DNA from 3 places in the Bradyrhizobium sp. 191 genome. Region 1 is predicted to be linked to each of the others. Evidence: riboswitches for the same ligand, from Rfam matches in the RefSeq annotation. Region 1 holds a riboswitch; each other region holds the start of a gene.
The links. Region 1 has a riboswitch for cobalamin ahead of IVB23_RS07005 (DUF1636 domain-containing protein). Riboswitches for the same ligand answer to the same signal wherever they lie in the genome.
Positions count from the first base shown of each region.

Region 1 (3,272 bases):
TGAGGAGATCGACGCCCGGCTCGAGCTTGAGCGGATCGAGATCGTCGAAATTGGCAATGCGCGACAGAGCGAGGCAGGCGATCTTGCATCGGCCCGGCTTTCGCGCGTCACTCAGGCCGAGCGCATCCTCGGCCGGCAGCTCGCCGGCACGCGCGAACCAGGGCAGCACGCCGAAGCCGCGCCAAGACGTTTTGTCTTCGATCAGCCTGTAGCCGTCGTCGAACAGCGTGGGATCGCCGCGGAATTTGTTGATGACAAAGCCCTGGATCATCGCGGCATCGTCGGGGTCGATCACCGTCTTGATGCCGACGAGCTGCGCGATCACGCCGCCGCGGTCGATGTCGCCGACCAGCACCACCGGCACGTCCGCCTTGCGTGCAAAGCCCATATTGGCGATGTCGGCCTTGCGCAGGTTCACCTCGGCCGGACTGCCGGCGCCTTCCACCAGCACGAGATCGGCGCGCGCCTTCAGCCGATCGAAGCTCTCCAGCACGGCGCCCATCAATGATGGTTTCATCGCCGCGTAGTCGCGCGCACGCGCTGTCGCGATGCGCTTGCCGTGAACGATGACCTGTGCGCCGACATCGGTCTCGGGCTTCAGTAGCACCGGGTTCATGTCGGTATGCGGCTCGACCCCGGCGGCAAGCGCCTGAAGCGCCTGGGCGCGGCCGATCTCGCCGCCATCGACGGTGACGGCGGCGTTGTTCGACATGTTTTGCGGCTTGAACGGCAGCACGCGCAAGTCCCGCCGCGTGAAGGCACGCGCAAGGCCGGCGACGATGAGCGACTTGCCCACGTCCGAACCGGCTCCCTGGATCATCAATGCGCGCGCCATCGCCGAAGAGTCTCAGAACTCGACGCCGGCTTGCGCCTTGATGCCCGAGCGGAACGGGTGCTTCACCAGCGTCATCTCGGTGACGAGATCGGCGATCTCGATCAGCTCGTCCTTGGCGTTGCGGCCGGTGAGCACGACATGCGTCATCGGCGGCTTTTGCGTCGAAAGGAATTCGACCACTTCGGCGATGTCGAGATAATCGTAGCGCAGCGCGATGTTGATCTCGTCGAGCACGACCATGCGCAAGTGCTCATCGAGGATCAGCTCCTTGGCCTTCTCCCAGCCGGCGCGTGCGGCGGCGATGTCGCGGGCGCGGTCCTGCGTCTCCCAGGTGAAGCCTTCGCCCATGGCGTGGAACTGGCAGAGATCGCCGAAATGGCCGGTGAGCAGGCGCCGCTCGCCGGTGTCCCAGGCACCCTTGATGAATTGCACGACCGCGCAAGGGAAGCCATGGGCGACGCAGCGGACGATCATGCCGAAGGCCGAGGAGGATTTTCCCTTGCCGCTGCCGGTGTGGACGATGATCAGGCCCTTTTCGCCGCTCTTGGTCGCCATGATCTTGTCGCGGGCGGCTTTCTTCTTCGCCATCTTCTGGGCGTGCCGGGCGTCGGTTTCCTCGCCCGTTCGGGTGTCCGGTTCAGGCGTCATCGGTCCAGTCCTTCGGCTTGACAAGTGGCAGCCACGGGCAAATGGTGGCCCGGCGTTGGTTCCTGTCCTATGACAGGCGAAGAGGGAATGCGATAGGGTCCGAATCGGCAAGATTTGGGTCCAAAATGCAGCCGCCCCCGCGACCGTGACCGGAGAGATGCCCGAAGCCACTGATTCCCGCGGGAATCGGGAAGGCGGGGATCGAAGGGCAAAGCCCTGCTCCGCAAGCCGGGAGACCTGCCAGCGCGAAGAGTTTTGGACCGGCGGACGGGGTGTTCCGCGACGGGGAAACGGCCTCTCGAGTCAGGGTCCGTGTGCCTCTCGCCTCCCGCTGTTTTATCCTGGAAGAGGCGATGACCGTCACACTTCACGTCTGCATCACCTGCCGCGCCGGCCAGACGCTTGGCGAGGGCGAGACGACGCCCGGCAAGCGCCTGCATGGCGCGATCCTCCACGCCGGCGTGCCCGACGGCGTCACCGTGGTTCCCGTCGAATGCCTGTCGGCCTGCAGCCAGGGCTGCTCGGTCGCGCTCAGCGCGCCCGGCCGCTGGTCCTATGTCTATGGCCGCCTGTCGGAGACGAATGCGCAGGACGTGGTCGCAGGCGCGGCGGCCTATGCGGCTGCGCCGGACGGGCTCGTGCCGTGGCGCAGCAGGCCGGAAATATTCCGCAAGCAGTCGCTTGCCCGCATTCCCCCCATTGCCGTCGTGCCGGAGGCCGCCGAATGAACTCGCTCGCCAAAATCCCCGTCACTGTTGTCACGGGGTTTCTCGGTTCCGGCAAGACCACGCTGATCCAGCATCTGCTCGCCAATGCGAACGGCAAGAAGCTCGCCGTGCTCGTCAACGAGTTCGGCAGCGAGGGCGTCGACGGCGAGATATTGAAGTCGTGCGCCGATGCGAACTGTCCGGAGGAGAATATCATCGAGCTCGCCAATGGCTGCATCTGCTGCACCGTCGCCGATGATTTCATTCCGACGATGGAGAAATTGCTGGCGCGCCCGGTGCGGCCCGATCACATCCTGATCGAAACCTCGGGCCTGGCACTGCCAAAGCCGCTGCTCAAAGCGTTCGACTGGCCACAGATCCGCTCGCGCATCACGGTGGACGGCGTGATCGCGCTGGCAGACGCCGAAGCTGTCGCGGCCGGCCGCTTCGCGCCCGATCCGGCTGCGGTTGACGCACAGCGCGCGGCGGACGACAATCTCGATCACGAGACGCCGCTGTCGGAAGTGTTCGAGGACCAGATCGCCTGCGCCGATATCGTGCTGCTGACCAAGGCGGATCTCGCCGGCGCGGCGGGAATTGAAGCCGCCAGGGCGGCGATCACGGCCGAGATGCCGCGCCGCGTGCCGATGCTTTCCGTCACCGACGGTGCGATCGATGCGCGCGTCATTCTCGGCCTTGGCGCTGCCGCCGAGAACGATCTCGCCGCGCGCCCGTCGCATCATGATGGCGAGGAGGAGCACGAGCACGACGATTTCGCTTCCGTCGTGATCGATCTGCCGGAGGTCGCGGATATCGATGCGCTGGTCGCCTCGGTCCAGCGTCTGGCGCGCGAGCAGAACGTGCTACGTGCCAAGGGCTATATCGCGGTCGCGGGCAAGCCGATGCGCCTATTGCTGCAGGCCGTCGGCGAGCGCGTGCGCCACCAGTTCGACAGGCCCTGGGGCGTGGGTCTCAGGCAGTCGAAGCTCGTCGTGATCGGCGAGCACGGCGATATCGACGAGGCGGCAATCAAGGCGGGACTAGGTCTCTGATGCACGTCGTTTTCCGCGAGAGCCGTGGTC
Region 1 is NZ_CP064692.1:1,510,093-1,513,364, reverse strand. Features, by position in the region: gene IVB23_RS07015 (cobyric acid synthase) at 1-835, opposite strand, end outside; gene cobO (cob(I)yrinic acid a,c-diamide adenosyltransferase) at 848-1,483, opposite strand; cobalamin riboswitch at 1,523-1,743, shown strand; gene IVB23_RS07005 (DUF1636 domain-containing protein) at 1,837-2,211, shown strand; gene cobW (cobalamin biosynthesis protein CobW) at 2,208-3,242, shown strand; gene cobN (cobaltochelatase subunit CobN) at 3,242-3,272, shown strand, end outside.

Region 2 (3,272 bases), 1.4 Mb from region 1:
ACCGCCGAATGCGAGCTGATCGCCAAGCTCGCCACCGACGGCACCAAGCGCGAGTTCTATCTGAGGCTCGGGGAACAGTATCGCCAGCTGGCGGTGGATATTCGGCAGGCGATCGCGACCACGGCTGCGGCCTGAGGCCGGCTGAAATCCGTTCTTAACATTTAGCGCGCATTCTCGCAGCACGCGGGCATCGCTGATCGGCGATGGCTCGTGGTGGGAAGGCCGGGGTTCGCTGCAATGCAGCGCACCTCGCGAGTATCATCGTGCTGTGCCTGACAGGGCAAGTCCCATGCGCCTCGTTGCCGTGATCATATTCGCGCTCATGACGGCGGCCTGCGACCAGGAGCGGGACATCACCGGCTCGACGACGTCGAGCTGTCCGATACGAAACTACAGCTACAATCCACGCGACCTGAACCAGTGCGTCAACGCCTGCAGATCGTGCGATCGCGGCACCACGGTCACCTGCACGACATCCTGCACCCTCAAGGGGGCTCGCTGAGCGGATTGCCTTCTGCCTTGCGCGGCGTCGCAACCGCGCGATCCCCGGCCCCCATCGTCCCCGCCGTTTTGATCTGATAGGCTCGATCGGAGCAGGGGGACATCGTATGAGATTCGCAAGCTTTGAAATCGACAACGCCGGAGGTCTCGTGGGAACGGCGAGCAACGCGCAGGCTCCCGCGTCCGTGGCGTCGACGGTGCCGAGGCACCGGAACGATTCACATAGGTAGTCATTGGAAGCAGTGGGCAGGACGCGGAGTCCGATGGAATGGGTATGCTCGATCCCGGCCGGTTCCTGGTATCGTGCTCGCATTGCGATGCCTGGCCGATGGCCGCCAACGTGAAACGTTCAAGCTGGTCGGCATCCCCGCATGAGGTCCGTTTCGTCTGCACGCGCTGCCGGCGCGAAGAGACCGCGATCGTCTCGGCGTCCGGCGAACTGACGCCGATCAAGCGCCTCGACGCTCCGCCGCGGGATGTCGCTGTCGCCTGGGCTCAGGCCCAGCGCCCGCGGGGGCGAACGTAGGCGGCGCAGGGCATTGCTCGATTCGTTGTGGAGCCGGCCGATCGCGTCTGCGCCAAGATGCCAGCGGTCGATTGACTCCCGGCCTGGACGCCCCGTAGATTGGCCGCCGACGGTTCTCCTTATGGAGATCAAAAGGGAACGTGGTGCGAGATGTCCCAAGGTCGGGATCTTCTCAATGCCATGGCTGCCCCCGCAACTGTAAGCGGTGAATCTCTCGTCCTATGCCACTGGGAATCTCGGTCCTGGGAAGGCGACGCAGAGGTAACGACCCGCGAGCCAGGAGACCTGCCGTCAGCCGTGGTCACACGCGAAGATGTCGGTCGGGGAGTACAGACATTAGCTTTGCCGGAGCCATCGATCGCTCCGCCGTAAAGCCTCGTTCGCTGTGACGTGCCACTGACGTCATGCCGAGGTTACAATTGTGTCCCGTATTGTCACTGCCGCCGGGCGCCGCTGCGCCGGCATCGTTGCGGCCGTTTCGCTGTATTCGCTCGATCACTCCATCGTCCACGCCCAGCAGTCCGTCGCCGAGCAGCTGCCACCGGTCGAGGTGACCAGATCCGACGATCAGAACCGTACCCGTGCCAGGGCGATCGGCGAGGGCGAGGCGGGGCGGCGCCGAGCGGCGCCGGACGGGGCGCCGAATGGGACCGGCTCGTCCGGCTCGGGCAACGAGGCCGCCGCCGGCAATGGCGGGATCGTCGGCGCCGCCACGACCGTCATTACGGCCACGGACATCGCTCATGCACCGTCGCAGACGCTGGCCGAGATCATCGCGGCGCAGGTGCCGGGTGCCCAGATCACGACGTTCTATGGCGGCCAGATCGGTGCCAGGACCAGTGTCGACCTGCGCGGCTTCGGTGCCTTCGCCACGGCCAACACGCTGGTGCTGGTCAACGGACGGCGGTTGAACGACATCGATATGGCGCAGGTGGACCTCTCCACCATCCCGCTCAATGCCATCGAGCGCATCGAGATCACGCGCGGCAATTCCGGTGCGGTACTGTATGGTGACAATGCGGTCGGCGGCGTCATCAACATCGTCACCAAGAACGGCGTCGGCGGCCCGCCCGTGACGGCGCGCATCGAGGCCGGTTTCGGCTCGTTCAATACCAGGCTCGGCAACGTCTCGGCCGCGATCAATTCCGGTCCGTGGTCGACCTCGTTCTACGGCAATGCCGTCAGGACCGACGGCTATCGCGACAACAATCGCTATTCCCAGGAGAACGGCGTCGGCAATCTGAACTACACGACGCCGGGCCTGACCGCCTTCCTGACCGTCACCGGTGACAATCAGGAGCTGCGACTGCCGGGTGGCCGCACCGTCGATCCCTCCCTCGGCGTCGACGAGCTCGCGACCAGCCGGCGAGGGACCAGCACGCCCTTCAACTACGCCAATCAGCAGGGTTTTGGCGCGACCGCGGGCTTCACGAAAACTCTTGTCAACGGCGTCGATCTCATCGTCGACGGCGGCGTGCGCGACAAGAAGCAGCAGAGCGCGTTCTTCTCGAGCCCGGCGCCGGTCCCGGCTTTATTCACGTCGACCTATGTCGATGCTGACCTTACGACATGGTCGATCACGCCGCGGCTCAGCGTGAAGAGCCTTCTGCTCGGAATGCCCTCGCAAGTGCTGACCGGCGTCGACTACTACGATGCGACCTTTCAGCAGAACCGCGGCGCCGGCCAGGGTCTCGCTCCCTGGCACAATTACGATCTCAGGCAGCGGACGGTTGCGGGCTATGTCCAGCACACGCTCGGCGTCGCACCGGCGACCGATATCTCCTACGGCGCCCGGGTGCAGAACACCAATCTCTCGGCACGTGACAATTTCGACCCGGCGGCTCCGTTCAACGCCGATATCGGCGCGCTTCCACTCGGGAGCGACGAGACGCAATATGCGCTGCATCTCGGTGCGGAGCATCGCCTCAACGACACCGTCGCGCTGTTCGGCCGGGTTGCGCGCGCCTTCCGTACGCCTGACGTCGACGAGCGGGTGTCGTCAGGCCCTTCGTTCGACCCGTTCTTCAATCCGCTCCCACAGACGTTCCAGCTCAAGACCCAGACCTCGCAGGACATCGAGGGCGGGCTGCGCATCAGAGGAGGCGGACTGCAGATGCAGAGCAGCCTCTATCTGATGGACCTCGCCAACGAGATCCATTTCAATCCCATCCTGTTCTACAACACCAATCTGGATCCGACCCGCCGCTACGGCTCGGAGACCAGCGTCTCCTATCGCATCAACGAC
Region 2 is NZ_CP064692.1:64,403-67,674, forward strand. Features, by position in the region: gene IVB23_RS00290 (hypothetical protein) at 1-135, shown strand, start outside; gene IVB23_RS00295 (hypothetical protein) at 290-502, shown strand; gene IVB23_RS00300 (hypothetical protein) at 770-1,027, shown strand; cobalamin riboswitch at 1,121-1,335, shown strand; gene IVB23_RS00305 (TonB-dependent receptor) at 1,449-3,272, shown strand, end outside.
Region 2: it holds a riboswitch for cobalamin, as region 1 does, so the genes downstream of both, IVB23_RS00305 (TonB-dependent receptor) here and IVB23_RS07005 (DUF1636 domain-containing protein) in region 1, are expected to answer to the same signal.

Region 3 (3,272 bases), 2.0 Mb from region 1:
TTGACGGGTTTTTTGGTCAGAGACTGCGCATAGCGCCACCATTCAACGGTCATGGACTTCGGCCGGGAGACATCTCCGAACAGGATAGGCGGACGAACGTACCGCGAGCCATAAGACTGAACCCAGCCGTGCTTGGTGAAAGCGAAGCCCAACAGCTGCTCGGCAAAGTATTGAACCATGTCATTGCGCTCGAACTCACCGTGTACGAGCACGTCCAGGCCGATATCTTCCTGCCACTGCACGGTACGGGCTGTCTCCGCTTTCAGAAGCTCCTCGTACTGCGTGTCATTCAGCGTTCCCCGCGCATGAGCCGCACGCGCATTCCGGACGTGGGCCGTTTGCGGGAAGGATCCGATGGTTGTCGTTGGAAACATCGGCAATGCGAACGCGACGCGCTGGACGTCGGCACGCTGGGTGAACGCACTGCGACGGCGACGCATGCTATCGTCGATCGCGGCGATTCGTCCGGCGACATTCGCATTGTGGATCTCGGGCGATGTTTCGCGGGTGACGGCTGCCTCCTCCGAAAGCGCAAGTTCATCGGCCACCTCGGCAGCATGGCCGGCCAGCGCTTTGCCCAATATCGAAAGTTCCTTGATCTTCTGAACTGAGAACGCCAGCCACGTCTTCAGATTGGGATCGAGATCGGTCTCTAGCTCAATGTCGATCGGAACATGAAGCAGCGAGCAGGAAGGAGCAATCTGAACACGGTCCCTGCCCAATTTTTGGACCATAGGAGCAAGCTGGTCGAGCAGCGCCGGAAGATTGGAGCGCCACACGTTGCGACCATCAACGACGCCTAGCGAGACCACGAGATCTCTACGGGTTGTGGCGACAATTGCGTCCAACTGGTCAGGTGCCCGAACCAGATCGACATGAAGCCCGGCAACGGGCAAGGCTAAGGTTGTTTCAAGATTGTCGCCGATAGCCCCGAAATATGTGGCCAGCATGATTTTAAGGGCCGGCACAACCTTTGCGAAATGAGCATAGGCCCGGCGGACAGCCGCCCGCGATGCTTCGTCGACGTCCATCACTAGGCATGGCTCGTCGAGCTGAACCCATTCAGCACCGCGCGAGGCTAGTTCGCGGAGAACATCGACATAGACTGGGAGGAGCCTATCAAGCAGCGACAGCGGATTGAATGCGGGATTTGCGCTTTTGCCGAGCTTCAGGAAAGTGACTGGGCCAACTAGGACGGGGCGCGTTTGGTAGCCGAGGCTTTTTGCCTCCTCATATTCCTCGATCGGCTTTCGAGAGGAATACTTAAAGATCTGATCCTGCTGAAATTCCGGCACCATGTAGTGGTAGTTGGTATCGAACCACTTCGTCATTTCCTGTGCGGCTACGCCAGGCCCATGCTGAGCGTGATCACCGTCCTGAGCGCCACGCGCCATGGTGAAGTAGGTCTTGAGCGACACAGGACTTTCGGTCCAGCTGTAGACGTCGGGAATGGCGCCGACCATTACGCTGGTATCGAGCACATGGTCGTAAAACGAGAAGTCATTCGAAGGAATGACGGTCGCACCGCAGGATTTCTGCCGTGCCCAATTAGCGGCACGAAGTCCACTCCCCGCCTCGAGGAGCTCGGCTTCGCTGGAGTTTCCCGCCCAGTAGCTCTCGAGCGCGAATTTGAGTTCGCGTCGTGGGCCGATGCGTGACGTCCCCAGTGTGGCAACGGGAAGCGAAAGAATAGACATAGCTCAGACCCCATAATTGGGGCAAAGGCCATGGCGGACGCATGCAGCGAATATCGTGTGAGCGACAGCTGCTTGGCGCACACCGGGACACCCCGCCCGTGGACGATATATTGTCGAGGCAGGTCTCCTGGCTCGCGGGTCGTCGCTGCTATCCGGCCTTCCCGAAGCCGCATGGCTTCAGTGACTTCGTTGGACAGCGGCTCGCCGCTTACAGTTGCGGGGGCAGCGCCGGCATTGCACCGGCTTCTCTCTTAGCTCCGGATCAAACGAAATCCGGAGACCACGACGGCTGACATTATGCGCACGAGGATCGATCGGTCAACCTACTAGCTGTCGCTGCGATATTGCCCAAGCGACTGCGAGCTGTACCAGGTAGGCTTCAACGGTCTTACTCCCGGCCTGGTGAAAACGCGTGAATCTGTGGAGGCTCCGACTTGTGAATGCGTCCGCTCAACACCCTGTTCGCGTAATCGGATGGGCTAACGCGAGCAGAACGAACGCGCTGGGCGCTTTCGACATCTGCATGATCGCGACAAAGCCTGATCTTTTCAGTTTCTCGAACTCGCCTGTGAGGAAGTTGCGATCATCCTCGCCGGCATCCGTTTGATCACAGCGCGATGAGCCTGCTTAGGAATTGCCAAGGCCGGATTGCTCCAGGGATCGAACGGATGATCAGGTCGGACTGCCTGTGTTCGGCTGACCCGGCGACGAACCGCGAGCTCGATCGCCTCCGTGGCGTTGGTCAAGATGATCTCCTGGCCAGGCACTCACTGCTGAGCGACTTTGGCGTGCGCCTTCGTTGTGTCCGTCGCTTGACGAGTAGTGCAGCCTGGACGTTGGACTGCGCGACATCGCAGGAACAGTTCCGGACCTCAGGATGCACGCTGACTTGCGAAACTGGAGTAAGCGGCGAGAGCGCGGGCGGCGGGATTGTGCTATAACCCTAGACTCCATCACTCGTGCACGGTGACCACGGCCAAGCGGATGCCGAGCTTCTCGCACGTCTTCAGGATCTCCGGACCGATCTCGTCGCGCCAGGAGACCGTCTCTTCGGCTTCGGCCGTGACGTAGCTTTAGACATCCTGCAAATCGATCTTGCGATATTCGACGCCCGTCCACCTCGCCTCGGCTCGTCAGCCAGCGACGATAAGCCTCAACGCGGCGACTGGAGCATCGAGGCGGCTTTGTCCTTATTCGAGACAAATTTGACGGTGTCCTTTGACAGAGCCCTTCGAGGGCTTCTCGCCGTCGATCGACGCCTTAAGCTCATAACGATGTTGATCGACCTCGATGCGCCCCATGCGGTCGGCGGCCTCCTCAAGCTCGACATCTACTACTTCGTTCGCGAAATCGAGCGGTGAAGCCTTCTGGACGCGGGCTGCTTATGCTGTCTTAGACGGGACACAGGTGTCGGGCACCGGACAGACCACCGCGCATTGCGGCGTGTCGCAATGGCCCTCGCACTCCGTACATTTTTTGGCGTCGATAACGTAAATGTCGCGCTTGAGGCTGATCGCCGCGTTGGGACACTCGAACTCACATGCCCCACAAACGGTGCATTGCGAAGCGACGATC
Region 3 is NZ_CP064692.1:3,463,819-3,467,090, forward strand. Features, by position in the region: gene metE (5-methyltetrahydropteroyltriglutamate--homocysteine S-methyltransferase) at 1-1,697, opposite strand, end outside; cobalamin riboswitch at 1,797-1,997, opposite strand; gene IVB23_RS16045 (hypothetical protein) at 2,246-2,443, opposite strand; gene IVB23_RS16050 (hypothetical protein) at 2,657-3,058, shown strand; gene IVB23_RS16055 (4Fe-4S binding protein) at 3,080-3,272, opposite strand, start outside.
Region 3: it holds a riboswitch for cobalamin, as region 1 does, so the genes downstream of both, metE (5-methyltetrahydropteroyltriglutamate--homocysteine S-methyltransferase) here and IVB23_RS07005 (DUF1636 domain-containing protein) in region 1, are expected to answer to the same signal.